One region of the Leifsonia sp. GW821-FHT13C09 genome, then DNA from elsewhere that is predicted to be linked to it. Evidence: riboswitches for the same ligand, from Rfam matches in the RefSeq annotation. Region 1 holds a riboswitch; the other holds the start of a gene.
The links. A riboswitch is a leader RNA that binds a small molecule or an ion and turns the genes downstream of it on or off. The one in region 1 is predicted to bind thiamine pyrophosphate.
Positions count from the first base shown of each region.

Region 1 (7,558 bases):
TCGCGGAGCGGCTCGGCGACCTCGGCGGCCATCCCTACGGCGACTGGATCGGGACCTACGGCGACCCCGCCTTCGCCGACGCCACTGCGACCGCCCGCCGCTTGGTGGACGACGCCGCCGAGTCGGCCGCGCCCGCAGACGTCGCACGGATGCGGCAGGCGTTCACGACCGCCTCGCGGTACGAGTGGATGTTCTGGGACGCCGCCTGGCGCCGCGAGGAGTGGCCGGTCTGATCCCGTGCGCCGCCGTCGTCAGAACATGACGGCGACGGCGGCCGGGAGGCACGCGACGATCGCCGCCAGGGCCAGCAGGAGCGTGTCGGCGCGGTGCCAGGGCGCCGGCTCGGCCCACGTCCGGCGGTAGCCGTGCGCGTGCGCGGCCGAGAACCCGCGCGCGTCCATCGCCACCGCCATCCGCTCGGCCGTGCGCAGCGACTGCACGAGGACTCCGAAGGTCAGCCCGGCCAGTTCGCGGGCGCGGGCGAGCGGATTCCGGCCGGCCGCCACTCCGCGGATGCGGCGGACGCCGCGCAGCCGGCTCCAGTCGGCCGTCAGCCGGTCGAACTGCTGGAGCGCCGCCGTCGCCGCGACGACCGGGCGCGCGGGCAGCCGGAGCCGTTGGGCCAGATGGTCGCCCAGCTCCGATGGGCGGACGAGCCCGGCCAGTGCCACACCCGGGAACACGAAGAACGCGATGCGCAGGCCGGCCGTCAGGGCGGCCTCCGGGCTCTGCCCCTGGCTCAGCAGCCACGACGAGAACCCGACGGACGCGACCGCGATGAGGCCGGGGACGAGCCGTCTCACCGGAACCCGGACATCCCGCATCACCAACGGCATCAGCGCGAGCCAGCCGGCGATCCCCACTGCCGCGGAGGCCGGCGAGACGACCCCGATCGCGCCCACGACGAGCAGCACGGCCGCCGCCAGCAGGGACAGCGGGCCGCACCGTGCGGCGAGGCCGCGCCCGGGAGTGGCCGCTGCGTCGCCACCGAACGAGCGCGCGGTGTCCGTCCCGGTCGGGCGGATCAGCTCCTGAGCGGCGCCGGGCCGGAGCTCGAGGATGCGGTCTGCGAGCGCGATCAGTTCCCTGTCGTGACTGGCCACGATGACCGCTACTCCGGCGCTCCGGGCGGCCGCGATGACGCCGGCGACGGCGCTCCAGGTCAGGCGGTCCTGGCCAACCGTCGGCTCGTCCAGCACGAGCAGTGCCGGCCGGGCGCCGATCGCCTGCGCGATCGCTGCGCGCCGCAGCTGGCCGCCGGAGAGCCGGTGCGGGTCCGCGTCGGCCAGCGCGCCGAGACCGAGCGCCGCCAGGAGCTCGTCCGTACGCCGGTCGACCTCCTCCGCGCTCGCGCCGCTGCGGGCCGCCCCGAGCCGGACGTCCTCCCGCACAGTCGCCCCGAGCACGGCGAGCTCCGCGTCCTGCGGCGCCCAGCCGATCCGACGCACGATCCGGGCCGAGCTCCAGACGTGCGGCCGTTCCTCGCCGCCCACGGCGAGCGCCGCCGCCACCCGCACCTTGCCCGTCGCCGGCGCGCGCAGTCCGGCGAGGAGGGCGCCGAGCGTCGACTTGCCGGCACCGCTCGGGCCCACGAGCGCGAGCACTTCGCCCGCGCGCACGTCGAGTTCGAGCGTGCCGAGACGCGCGCGCACCGCCACCTCGCCCGCTGGCACCGGCAGCTGCGGCGCGAGGAGGCCGGCGTCCAGCCTGGCTGGAGCGGGTGCCGCGAACCCGGGCACCCAGACTCCGCTCGCGGCGAGGCGCGACCCGTGGCCGACGAACACCTCGTGCGGGTCGCCATCGGCGACGATCGTCCCGTCCTCGCCGAGGGCGACGACGCGGTCGATCACCGGTAGCCATTCCTGGGCGTCGTGCTCCACGACGACCAGCGTCGAGCCGGAAACCGCGACGGCTTCGGCGACGGCCGCGCGGACGGCGCGCGCGGCCTCCCGGTCGAGCATCGCGGTCGGCTCGTCGAGCAGCACGACGCGCGGGCCGAACACGAGTGCGCCCGCCAGGGCCAGTCGCTGCGCCTCCCCGCCCGACAGCGCCCGCACCGGATGACCGAGCGGCTGCGCCAGCCCGACATCGTTGAGGGAGCGCCGGACGGCCGCCCACAGCTCGCCGCGTGGAGTGCCCGCGTTCTCCAGTCCGAAGGCCACGTCCCGGCCGATCGTCTGCGCCACCGCCGCATCCCGGGGATCCTGCAGCAGAAGGCCGGTCATCGTGTCGGCCGGCGCCGCCCCGTCCACGAGCACGGCGCCGTCGTGGTCGCCGGAGCCGGCGGTGTCGAGCGCGGCCAGCGATCCGGCGATCGCCCGGAGCAGCGTCGACTTCCCGCATCCGCTCGGCCCCACCAGGAGAACCCGCTCGCCCGGTGCGATCTCCAGCGAGAAGTCGGCGAAGACGTCCTCCCGTCGTCCGGGCGGTCGCCAGGTGAAGCCGCGGAACCGGATGGGCGCCCCGCCCGTCATCGTCGCGATCGCTCAGGCCTTCCGGACGCGACGCTCGAGGTGCTCCTGCCCGGCGGGGAACGCGTTCAACGCGCCGGATCGCGCGAGCGCACGGGTGAGCGCCCAGCCGCCGACGCCCGCGATCGCACCGCCGGAGAGGACCCCCGCTGCCAGGTAGACCAGCTTCCACGTCCAGGAGTAGGCCGGCACATACGCCCACCACTCGTAGCAGGCGATCTCCAGCGCGGCGGAGAGCATCCCGCCCCCGATCGCCGCGACCAGGCCGAACGAGCGCCACAGCAGGAGCGCGAAGACGATCTCGACCCCGACGCCCTGCAGGAAGCCGGAGAGGAGGACGCCGACGCCCCACTGGTTCCCCAGCAGCAGTTCGACGTTCGCGGCGACCAGTTCGGTGAGCACCGCCGCGCCGGGTCGGCGGACGACGAGCGCACCGAGCACCGCAGGGACCAGCCACACGCCGAGCGCGAGTTCGCCCGCGGGCGGGAAGCCGGCGGTGACCAGCGTGACGCCCGGGTAGACGAAGGTGTCGAACGCCCAGAACACCACCCCGAACGCCACGGCGATCATGGCCGCGCTGATCAGGTCGATCGCCCGCCACCGCGCGAGCGGTCTGCGCGCCAGCACGTAGCCTCCGGAGGGGCGCGCTGCCGTGCCGGAGGTCGTCGTCGTCGTGTCGCTCATCGTGGTGAGCTCTCCTCTTCCCGTTCCATGGACGATGGGGACGACAGGAGGGCGTCGCACGGACGACACCACTGGTCGCGCGCTGCAGACGTGAGAATTTCGACTCCCTTCGCCGGTGCTAACCGGAGCAGGTTCCGAGGGTCAGCGGCATGCCGCACTCTCAGCGCCCTGAAGGCGCTCCCCTGTCGTTCAGCACAATGCTAGACCACGCCACCCGCCGCCCGGCCGGCCAGGATCTCCGCGGCGTCCCGTGCCTCCTCCCGGAGTGCGTGCGCGACGGCGGCGACCGCCGGATGGCGCAGCGAGTCCGGGTGGACGACCATCCAGTACGGCAGGGTGGCGCGGAGTTCGCCGGGCAGCAACCGGACCAGGTCGTCGTGGCGGTCGGCCATGAAGCACGGCAGCAGCCCGATGCCGGCGCCCGCGCGGGTGGCCTCCACGTGCACGAACACGTTCGTCGAGGTCAGCGCGTCGCGCATCTGCGGGGCGAGGCGGCGCGGCAGGTCGAGGTCGTCCACTTGCAGGATCGAGTCGATGAAGTAGACGAGCGGGTGCTGGAAGACCTCCTCCGGCGTCGTCGGGGTGCCGTTCCGTTCGAGATAGTCGAGGGAGGCGTACATCCCGAGCGCGTACGAGCCCAGTTCGACCGTGTGCGCGCGACGGGTCTCCGGCCGCCCGACGACGATCTCGATGTCCAGCCCGGAGCGGTGCTGCAGCGCCCGCCGGGTGACGGTGAGGATCTCCACCGACAGGCCGGGATGCTGCCGCCGGAGCGCGGCGATCGCCGGTGCGGCGATGTACGCGCTGAAGCCGTCGGTCGCCGACATCCGCACCACACCGTCGATGGGGTCGGCCTCCGCCTCCGGTCGCGTCAGCGCGGCCACGGCCGACTCGATGCGGCCGGCGACGTCCACCGCGCGGCTGCCGAGCGGCGTGAGCTCCCAGCCGCCGGACGCCTGCGTCAGCAGCCGTCCGCCCAGGGTCTCCTCGAGCGCGTCGATCCGCCGGGAGACCGTGGTGTGGTCGACGCCGAGCTGCTCGGCGCCCGGGCGAACCGGCCCGCCCGCGCCACCGCGAGGAGCACGAGCAGGTCGTCGGACTTGGGCTTCTTCGACGCGTCGATGCGTGTAATGTCCGTGCGTGCAAGATCCATGCGTGCAATTATGCACACCGCGATCGCATGGTTGGGCATTGATACGCATCCCCAGCCCCGGGAGACTGGCCCGCGGATGTCACCGTCGACATCGAAGGAGAGAGTATGGAAACCACCGCGAGTCCCCGCACCCTCAAGACGATCGTCGCCGCGTCGATGGCCGGCACCGTCGTCGAATGGTATGAGTTCTTCCTCTACGCCACCGCCGCGAGCCTGGTCTTCGGCACATTCTTCTTCCCCGCCACCGGCAGTCCGCTGGACGGGGTCATCGCCGCCTTCGTCACCTACGCTGTCGGCTTCATCGCCCGCCCGCTCGGCGGCATCGTCTTCGGGCAGATCGGCGACCGGTTCGGCCGGAAGCCCACGCTGCAGGCGACCATCATCATCGTCGGCGTCGCCACGTTCCTGATGGGCTGCCTGCCCGGTTTCGCGAGCGTCGGCTACTGGGCGCCCGCACTGCTCGTCGCGCTGCGGTTCATCCAGGGCTTCGCGCTGGGCGGCGAGTGGGGCGGCGCGGTGCTGCTGGTGGCCGAGCAGAGCCCCGACCGCACCCGCGGGTTCTGGGCGAGCTGGCCGCAGGCCGCCGTCCCCGTCGGCAACCTCCTCGCGACCCTCGTGCTCCTCATCTCGTCGTGGGTGATGTCCCCGGAGGCGTTCCTCAGCTGGGGCTGGCGGATCGCGTTCTGGCTGTCCGCCGTGATCGTCCTCGTGGGCTTCTACATCCGCACCCGCGTCAGCGAGGCGCCGATCTTCATCGAGGCGCGGGCGAAGGCCGAGAACGAGCAGCGCTCCGGCTACGGCGTGGGCCAGGTGCTCAAGCGCTACCCCGGCGGCGTACTGAAGGCGATGGGCCTGCGCTTCGCGGAGAACATCTTCTACTACATCGTGGTCAGCTTCACGATCGTCTACCTCAAGGCCGCGCACGACTACAACACCGGGCAGCTGCTGCTCGCCCTGCTGGTCGCGCACGTCGTCCACTTCCTGGTCATCCCGCAGGTCGGCCGCCTCAGCGACCGGGTGGGACGCAAGCCCGTGTACCTGATCGGCGCGGTGCTCAGCGCCACCTGGGCGTTCTTCGCCTTCCCGCTGTTCGACACGCTCAACCCGCCGCTCATCGTGCTCGCGGTGACCATCGGCCTCGTATTCCACGCCTTCATGTACGCGCCGCAGCCGGCCATCATGGCGGAGCTGTTCCCGACCCGGATGCGCTACTCGGGGGTCTCCCTCGGCTCGCAGGTGGTGTCCATCGTGGCCGGCTCGCTCGCGCCGATCCTGGCGACGGCCTGGCTGAAGGACTACCACAGCTGGCTGCCGGTGGCCGTCTACATCGTGATCGCCTGCGTCGTGACGCTGGTGGCCGTGTTCACGCTGCGCGAGACGAAGGGCATCTCGCTGGAGGCCGTCGACCAGGCCGACGCCGCCCGCGGCGTCCCCAGCGCCGCGCCCTCCGTCGCGCGCTGACCACGATCCACCCCCACCGAAAGGCACCACCATGAGCCCGTTCCAGGGACGCCGCGCACTCGTCACCGGCGGCGCGAGCGGAATCGGCGCAGCCTGCGCCCGCGCGTTCGCCGCCGCAGGCGCGCACGTCACCGTGGCCGACATCGACGGCGACGCGGCCTCCCGCGTCGCCGCCGAGATCGGCGGCGAGAGCTGGAAGGTCGACCTCGCTGACACCGGCGCGCTCGCCGGCCTCCGGCTGGACACCGACATCCTCGTCAACAACGCGGGCATCCAGCACGTGAGCCCGATCGAGGAGTTCGACCCTGAGCGGTTCTCGCTGATCCTCCGGCTCATGCTGGAGGCGCCGTTCCTGCTCATCCGAGCCGCGCTGCCCGGGATGTACGAGCGCGGCTTCGGGCGCGTGATCAACCTGTCCAGCGTGCACGGCCTGCGCGCCTCGAAGTACAAGGCGGCCTACGTCTCGGCCAAGCACGGCCTGGAGGGCCTGTCCAAGGTGACCGCGCTGGAGGGCGGCGAACACGGCGTGACGAGCAACTGCATCGACCCGGGCTACGTGCGCTCCCCCCTCGTGGAGAAGCAGATCGCGGACCAGGCCCGCCTCAACGGCATCGGCGAGGACGAGGTGCTCTCCCAGGTGCTGCTCGCCGAGTCGGCCGTGAAACGGCTGGTCGAGCCGCACGAGGTCGCAAGCCTCGCACTCTGGCTCGCCGGACCCGACGCGGGGATGGTCTCCGGCGCGAGCTACACGATGGACGGCGGGTGGAGCGCCCGATGATCGCGGCGGGAATCGACAAGACGGTCAGGTCGGCGGCGGAGGCCGTCGCCGACATCCCGAGCGGCGCCTCCCTCGCGGTCGGCGGGTTCGGGCTGTGCGGCGTCCCGATGGCGCTCATCGACGCGCTGCTCGCCGCCGGCGTGGACGACCTCTCGGTGGTCAGCAACAACTGCGGCGTCGACGACTGGGGCCTCGGCGTGCTGCTCGCCGCCCGGCGCATCCGCACGATGACCTCCTCGTACGTGGGCGAGAACCGCGAGTTCGAGCGCCAGTACCTCAGCGGCGAGCTGGAGCTGGTGCTGACCCCGCAGGGCACGCTCGCCGAGAAGCTGCGCGCCGGGGGCTCGGGGATCGCCGCATTCTTCACGCGCACGGGCGTGGGCACGCTGGTGGCCGAGGGCGGTCTCCCCCGCCGCTACGCGCCGGACGGCTCGGTCGCGGTGGCGTCCCAGCCCAAGCAGGTGCAGACGTTCGAGGTCGGCGGCGTCCGCGAGGAGTTCGTGCTGGAGGAGGCCATCCGCACCGACTTCGCGCTCGTGCACGCCGAGGTCGGCGACCGGGCCGGGAACCTGCGCTTCCACGCCTCCGCGCGCAACTTCTCCCCGCTGGCCGCGATGGCCGGGCGGATGTGCGTCGCCCAGGTGGAGCGGCTGGTCGAGCCCGGCGAGCTGGCGCCCGACGACATCCACCTGCCCGGCGTCTACGTGCACCGGGTGCTGGAGGTCGGGGAGGTCGAGAAGCGCGTCGAGCGGCTCACCGTCGCGGGGGCGGGGGCCTGAGATGCCGCTGACCCGCGAGCAGCTGGCCGCGCGCGCCGCCCTCGAGCTGTCGGACGGCGCCTACGTGAACCTGGGCATCGGCCTGCCCACCCTCATCCCCAACCACCTCCCGGCCGGGCGGTCGGTCGTGCTCCAGTCGGAGAACGGCATCCTCGGCACCGGGCCCTACCCCGACGCCGGCGCGGTCGACCCCGATCTCATCAACGCCGGCAAGGAGGCCGTCACCACCATC
Region 1 covers NZ_JBXAPS010000002.1:357,878-365,435, forward strand. Annotated here, with positions in the region: gene AC1ROW_RS09795 (TenA family protein) at 1-233, shown strand, start outside; gene AC1ROW_RS09800 (ATP-binding cassette domain-containing protein) at 252-2,474, opposite strand; gene AC1ROW_RS09805 (ECF transporter S component) at 2,487-3,155, opposite strand; TPP riboswitch at 3,243-3,349, opposite strand; partial or broken gene AC1ROW_RS09810 (LysR family transcriptional regulator) at 3,356-4,308, opposite strand; gene AC1ROW_RS09815 (MFS transporter) at 4,414-5,769, shown strand; gene AC1ROW_RS09820 (3-hydroxybutyrate dehydrogenase) at 5,801-6,547, shown strand; gene AC1ROW_RS09825 (CoA transferase subunit A) at 6,544-7,326, shown strand; gene AC1ROW_RS09830 (3-oxoacid CoA-transferase subunit B) at 7,328-7,558, shown strand, end outside.

Region 2 (7,558 bases), 350 kb from region 1:
ACCTTCTGGTGCTGCGGGTCGGGGACCGGGTGGCGGCGGATGCGCGGGTTGTCTTCGCGGACGGCCTTCAGACCGACGAGTCCCTGCTGACCGGTGAGTCCTACGCGGTGCCCAAGGGGGACGGCGACCGGCTTCTCGGCGGATCGGTGGTGGTGGGTGGTGAGGGCCGTGCCCGTGTCGACCGGGTGGGCGCGGAGACCTTCGCCAACGGGCTCGCCGAGCAGGCGCGCCGCTTCTCACTGGTGTCGAGCGAACTGCACGCCGGGATCCAACGCGTCCTGCGCTGGGTGGCTTGGACGATCGGTCCGCTGAGCGTCCTCGTGTTCGTCGCCCAGGTTGCGGCCTCCGGCGGATGGCGTGCCGTGCTGCACGGCGAGGGCTGGCGCGACGCGGCGGTGTACACGATCGCGGCGGTGGTCGCCATGATCCCGCTGGGGCTGGTGCTGATGACGAGCATCGCGTTCGCAGTCGGTGCGGTTCGGCTGGCGCGTGAGCATGTACTCGTCCAGGAGCTCGCGGCCGTCGAGGTGCTCGCCCGCGTCGATGTCGTGTGCTTCGACAAGACGGGCACCCTCACCGAAGGTGACGTGCGCCTCGATGAGGAACTGCCCCTCCTGCCGGAAGCCGACCTGCCGCCGGGGTGGCGGGAGGTGCTCGCCTGGTTCGGCGCATCCGCCGATGCCAATGCGACCGCGCGAGGCCTCGCCGACCGATACGGTTCGCCGGTTGCGGTCGCCCCGGTTGCGCGCGTGGCGTTCTCCTCGGCGCGGAAGTGGAGTGCCGTCGCCTTCGACGTTGCGGCGCCCGGGAGCTGGGTGCTCGGTGGCGCGGACGTGCTCTTCCCGGACGGGCGTCTCGAAAAGCGCACCCGCCCTCTGACCGAGGCCGGCCGCCGGACGCTCGCCCTCGCGCACACCGTTGCGCCGCTGCCTGGGGGTGGCCGCCTCCCCTCCAGCCTGCGGCCCGTGGCGCTGCTGACATTCCGTGAGCGCGTCCGGTCCGACGCTGCCGGCACGCTGGCCTACTTCGCCCGCGAAGGGGTGGCCATCCGGGTGCTGTCCGGTGACGACCCGGACACGGTGGCCGCGATCGCGCGCGAGGCGGGGCTACCGGTGCAGGACGGGTTCGATGCCCGCGCGCTGCCGCAGGAGCCGCGGAGGATTGTGGAGCTCGTCGAGCAGCACGTCGTCTTCGGCCGCGTGACGCCCGACCAGAAGCGGGACATCGCCGCCGCGCTGCAGGCTGCCGGCCGCACGGTCGCGATGACCGGGGACGGGGTCAACGACATCCCCGCCCTCAAACGGGCCGACCTCGGCATCGCGATGTCGACGGCCACCGATGCGACCAAGGCCGTGGCCAGGATGGTGCTCCTCGACGATCGGTTCGCCGGCCTTCCGGCCGTGGTGGCGGAGGGTCGCCAGGTGATGGCGAATATCGAGCGGATCTCGATGCTGTTTCTCACGAAGACGGTCTATGCCACGGGGCTGGCGTTCCTCGTGGGGGTGTTCCTGCTGGCGTTCCCGTTCCTGCCGCGGCAGCTCGCGGCCGTGGACGGCCTGACTATCGGGCTGCCCGCGTTCTTCCTCGCGTTGCTCCCGAACCTGCGGCGTTACGAGCGTGGCTTCCTGGCGCGCTCGCTGCGGTTCGCGGTGCCCGCCGGGTGCGCCGTGGGCAGCATCCTCTTCGCCTTCACCCTCACCGCGACGGCCGCCGGTGTGGGAGAGGACGAGCTCCGCACCGGCGCGACGCTGTTGCTCGGCGTCGTCGGGCTGGTCGTCCTTTCCGTGCTCTCGCTCCCGCTCACCCTTCCGAAGCTGGCCGTCATCGCGGCGATGGTATCCGGGCTGATCCTTGTGTTCACGATCCCGCTCGCCCGCCGATTCCTCCTCCTCGTCGACCTGTCGCCGCCGGTCTCCCTCGCCGTCGCCATGTCCGCAGTCGCGGGCATCCTCCTCGTGATAGCGATCCGGGCGGTCCCGGCTCGCGTCGGCATTCGGGGACGGGGACGCTCTCGGCTCGGACGTTGAAAGAATTCGAGTGGGCACGTGTCACGCGGCGGTGTCACGCCGTCGGAAGCCGAGCGGGGCGAGCACGACGAGGACCACGCAGGTCCCCAGGGTGACGAGCGCGCTCGGCACATCGATGCCGTTCCGGAGCGGATCGTGGCCGGTGCACTTGAGGCCGACGCGGCCGGTCGTCGCACCAGAGCCAGGGCGAAGGCGCCGAAGACCAGTCCCAGCAGCCCGACATGCGCCATCGCGCCCGCGATGTTCCCCGCGGGGAGCCGCATGTCCAAAAACCCCCGGATTCCGCTTATGACCGGGGGTTTTTCTTGGTGGCTCCGACCGGCATCGATCCGGTGACCTTTCGATTTTCAGTCGAAATCCTAGGACCTAATATGACCCCGTAGGAGCAAAAACCGTTGATTTTCCGCGGGTTTGTTATCTCCCGTGATCTCATTAGACCCCATGTGATCTCACTCAGTTGTAGTCAAAATGTAGTCACGCGGCTGCGGCGGGCTCGGCGTTCTAAAGTATGAAACAGTGCATGGATCATGCGTAGTCCCATGAATAAGGGAGTGCGGTCCAGTTGTTGTTCGGCCAGGCTAGAGCTATGCCGTTTGCTCTCCCCGACGACGCATTCAACAGCGTCGCATTCGCTGACCTCGATACGCTCACGGATCGCGAGCTACATGACCTCAACGCGGCGTTGATGGGCTCCTCGGATGTGAGCCGGGCCGAACAGTGGCGATCGCGGATCTCAGACATCCTCGTCAGCCGGATATGAATGCGGTGTCGCGGATTCCACAAGCCCCGGGCTTGACGGCGTGTGCATCAGGACGTTGTATCTCGCTCCGGATCTTCGGCGTCGCGCGTAGTTAGCGGATGTCGAAAGGCCTCTCTCGCGAGTGATTCCACATACGCCTCCGGTGTCATTCCTCGATCCGCGGAGCGGGTCAAGAGCGCTATGAAATCGTCGTGCTTGAACGTCAGTGTGAGCTCCCCCGAGTAGCTGCGCTGCAAAAACATGGCGGCCGCTTTCCCGTTGTGGTGAATACGCGAAACCCCGAATTGGGATTTCAATCCAAACTTTAGACCGAATGCGAAGTCGCCACCACGGTCGTTTCACGCCGTGGAGTTCACCGTGAGCTGCCCGTGCCAGCGATAGACGGGTCGTATCGGATCGTTCAGCGCGAGGATGTAGTGATCTCGTACGCGAGATCTCCCGACCGCGGGGAGGTCGACGGACTGCGGTAACCGGCCGTCGACGAGTTCTACCCGACGTGAGATCGCACCACTGGAGGAGCGGAAGATCGATCCCTGGTGAGTCGTCTCGGATCCTCGGTCATGCCATCAAAATACGCTCCGACGAGCGGGTTTGCACCGGGGATGCGCCCTGGGGATGCCGGCCGGCCCGTGTCGGGTTGAGACGTATCCGAGCCGAATGCGTTTCCACGGCGGCCGGGCATCCCTGGGTGATCACCAGACTAAGGGTTGACGGGTCGTGTCCTCAGTATGGAGGACACAATCCCGTCAATTCTTGACGGGTTCCGGTGCCGTGCGGAGCTGCTTCCAGGCGTGGCTGAAGTGGTTGAGCGGGCCCGGGCCGTGGCCAACGTCCAGGTCGTCTGCGGACTGGAGGCTGGCTGTCAGCCATTCCTTGGAGACGTTCAGCGCGGTTCCCCAATCGTCGAGGCGTGCGCGGTTCGTGGCGAGCGCCGCCGACAGTGAGCAACCGGTGCCGTGTGTGTTCGCCGTGGCGACGCGCGGGGTGGTGGTCCGGGTGACGGGTCGGCCGGTGCCGAGCGTGTCGTGGGCGTCGACGAGTGCGTCGGGGGAGGTGGGCCCGCCGAGGTGGCCGCCGGTGACGAGGACGGCGACCGCGAAGTGTTCGGAAAGCCGCTGGGCCTGCGCGATCGCGGCCTCCAATGTCGACGCGCGTGGTTCGCCAGTGAGGACGGCAAGTTCGTCGAGATTGGGTGTGACGACGCTGCACAGCGGGAGGAGGTCGCGGAGGGCGTGAGGGATGTCGTCGCGACCCAGCGTGCCGCCGGTGCTGGCTTTGAGGACGGGGTCGAGCACCACGATCGGCGGCGCTGTCTTCGCCAACCAGGTCACGACCACCAGTGCGTTCTCGGCGGTCCCGAGCATCCCGATCTTGACGGCGTCGATGGTGACGTCGTCGCTGACCACGTCGAGTTGCTCGGCGAGGAACGCCGCGGGTGGGGTGTGGATGCTGCGGACTTCGGTGGTGTTCTGGGCGACGAGGGCGGTGATGACGGCCATGCCGTAGCCGCCGTTGGCGGCGATGCTTTTGAGGTCGGCGTGGATGCCGGCGCCGCCGGTGGGGTCGGTGCCGGCGATGCTGAGCACGCGGGGGATGGGGTGCTCGCCGGGGGTCATGGCGCGACGTTAGCAGGTCCGGTTCGACGGGTTCCGGGATCGTGCGCTATGGTCGGTGCATCCACACGGGGGCCCTCGCAAGGGCTGAGATCGGGCTGACGCGGCCTGCGACCGTTCGAACCTGTCCGGGTAATGCCGGCGAAGGAAGTAGGAGTCTCCTCGATGGATTCTGTCGTATCTGCACGCACTCTGGCCTACCTGCACGACACGGAGCACGACCTTCATGTGCCGGTCTCCCGGATCGGGTTGGACCCGTCGCCGGACGGGACGGCCAACGCGCCGGTGACGGTGTATCGGACCGAGGGGCCGGGCAGCGACCCGGTGGTCGGGTTGCCGCCGCTGCGCGAGGGCTGGATCGTCGGCCGCGACGACACGGAGGTCTACGAGGGTCGCGAGCGCAACCTCCAGGACGACGGCCGGTCGGCGATGCGCCGGGGTGAGGCGTCAGCGGAGTGGCGTGGTGCGAAGCCGCCGGTGCGGCGGGGGCTGCCGGGGCGCACGATCACGCAGATGCGCTACGCCCGCGATGGGGTGATCACCCCGGAGATGCGGTTCGTCGCGCTGCGGGAGAACTGCGATGTCGAGCTGGTGCGGTCGGAGGTCGCGGCGGGCCGGGCGATCATCCCGAACAACGTGAATCACCCGGAGTCGGAGCCGATGATCATCGGCAAGGCGTTCCTGGTGAAGATCAACGCGAACATCGGCAACTCGGCGGTGACGAGCTCGATCGCCGAGGAGGTCTCCAAGCTGCAGTGGGCCACCATGTGGGGTGCGGACACGGTGATGGACCTCTCCACCGGCGATGACATCCACACGACCCGGGAGTGGATCATCCGCAACTCCCCGGTCCCGATCGGCACGGTGCCGATCTACCAGGCGCTGGAGAAGGTGAACGGGGATGCGTCGGCGCTGACCTGGGAGGTGTACCGGGACACGGTCATCGAGCAGTGCGAGCAGGGTGTGGACTACATGACCGTCCACGCCGGCGTGCTGCTGCGCTATGTGCCGTTGACGGCGGAGCGGGTGACGGGGATCGTCTCACGTGGCGGGTCGATCATGGCCGGTTGGTGCCTGGCCCACCACCAGGAGAACTTCCTCTACACGCACTTCGACGAGCTGTGCGAGATCTTCGTCCGGTACGACGTCGCGTTCTCCCTCGGCGACGGGCTGCGGCCGGGCTCGATCGCGGACGCGAACGACGCCGCCCAGTTCGCCGAGCTGGACACCCTCGCCGAGCTGACCAAGCGGGCCTGGCAGTACGACGTGCAGGTCATGGTGGAAGGCCCCGGGCACGTGCCGTTCCACCTGGTGCGGGAGAACGTGGAACGCCAGCAGGAGCTCTGTGACGGCGCCCCGTTTTACACGCTCGGCCCGTTGGTGACCGACGTCGCCCCCGGCTACGACCACATCACCTCCGCGATCGGGGCGACCGAGATCGCCCGTTATGGCACCGCGATGCTCTGCTATGTCACCCCGAAGGAGCACCTGGGCCTGCCGGACCGGGACGACGTGAAGACCGGCGTGATCACTTACAAGATCGCCGCCCACGCCGCCGACCTCGCCAAGGGCCACCCGGGCGCGCAGGCGCGGGACGACGCGCTGTCGAAAGCACGGTTCGAGTTCCGCTGGCGCGACCAGTTCGCACTGTCGCTGGACCCGGTCACGGCAGAGGCGTTCCACGACGAGACCCTGCCGGCCGAGCCGGCGAAGACGGCGCACTTCTGCTCGATGTGCGGGCCGAAGTTCTGCTCGATGCGGATCTCCCAGGACATCCGCGACCAGTTCGGCGGCGTCACCGAGCAGCAGCGGGTCGCCGGGATGGCGGCGAAGTCCGCGGAGTTCGCGGAGGCCGGTGGGAAGGTCTACCTCCCCGCACCCACCTCCACCCGGCCCTAGCCGTGGTGCGCGAGGACCGGGAGCGCCGCGCGCAAACGCCCGGCGCTGCCCGCGGGGGCAGCCGACTCGGTGATCGCCCGCACCACGACCACACGCTCAGCCCCGGCGGCGACGACCTCCTCGATGGTGGTCTCGTCGATGCCGCCGATCGCGAACCACGGCCGGGCCGAGGCAGAATCGGCCGCGTAGCGGACCAGGTCGAGGCCGACCCCGGCGCGGCCGGGCTTCGTCGGCGTCGCCCAGACCGGGCCGACGCAGAAATAGTCCAGGTCATCAGCGGCGATCGCGGCATCGATCTGCTCGACGCTGTGGGTGGAGAGCCCGATCGCCGTCTGCGCGCCGACAACGGTCCGGGCGACCGGGACGGGCAGGTCCTTCTGGCCGAGGTGCAGTACCGGGGCCTGGGCGACCAGGGCGATGTCGGCGCGGTCGTTGACCGACCAGAGCTTCCCGTGCCGGGCGGCGACCTCGGCGAGGACGGTGAGGACGTCGAGCTCCTCGCCGCCCTCGAGGGTCTTGTCCCGCAACTGGATGATGTCGACCCCTCCGGAGAACGCGGCGCCCACGAAGTCGGCGAAGTCGCCCTGACGGGTGCGGGCATCGGTGCAGAGGTAGAGCTGTGCGGCGGCGAGGGACATGAGGTCAGCGTAGCCGGGGCCGCGAGCCGCTCCGACCGGACCGTCGTCGACGTAGCGGTCGTCGGCGGCGGGATCATCGGCCTGGCCATCGCCTGGCGGATCGCCCGGTCCGGCCGCAACGTCCGGTTATTCGACCCGGCGCCGGCCCGCGGCGCCACCTTCGCCGCGGCCGGGATGCTCGCCCCGGTGAGCGAGTACCACTACCAGGAGGACGCCCTCCTCCCGCTCATGCTCGCCTCGGCCGCCCGGTACCCGGAGTTCATCCGCGAGCTCTCCCCGAACGGCGAACCGACCGGGTATCTGCCGACGGAGACCCTGCTGGTGGGGGTCGATGCCGGCGACCGGCAGGCGTTGGCCGGCCTCCATTCCGCCCACCGTCGCTGGAACCTCGACGTCCAGAGGCTGACGACAGGCGCCGCCCGAGCGCAGGAGCCCCTGCTCGGCCCACGCGTGACGTCCGCCTACATTGTCGGCGGCGACCATCAGGTCGACCCGCGCACCCTCGCAGCCCGCCTGGTCGACGATCTGATCCGAACCGGCCGCGGCGTCATCGTGCGAGAGAGGGTGGTCGGGCTGCTCCACGCGGATTCGGCAGACCCGGACTCGCGCGTGACCGGCGTG
Region 2 covers NZ_JBXAPS010000002.1:5,137-12,694, reverse strand. Annotated here, with positions in the region: gene AC1ROW_RS08190 (HAD-IC family P-type ATPase) at 1-2,027, shown strand, start outside; gene AC1ROW_RS08185 (hypothetical protein) at 2,614-2,787, shown strand; gene thiD (bifunctional hydroxymethylpyrimidine kinase/phosphomethylpyrimidine kinase) at 3,534-4,403, opposite strand; TPP riboswitch at 4,459-4,567, shown strand; gene thiC (phosphomethylpyrimidine synthase ThiC) at 4,566-6,299, shown strand; gene thiE (thiamine phosphate synthase) at 6,296-6,937, opposite strand; gene thiO (glycine oxidase ThiO) at 6,917-7,558, shown strand, end outside.
Region 2: another riboswitch for thiamine pyrophosphate. It lies ahead of thiC (phosphomethylpyrimidine synthase ThiC); the one in region 1 lies ahead of AC1ROW_RS09805 (ECF transporter S component).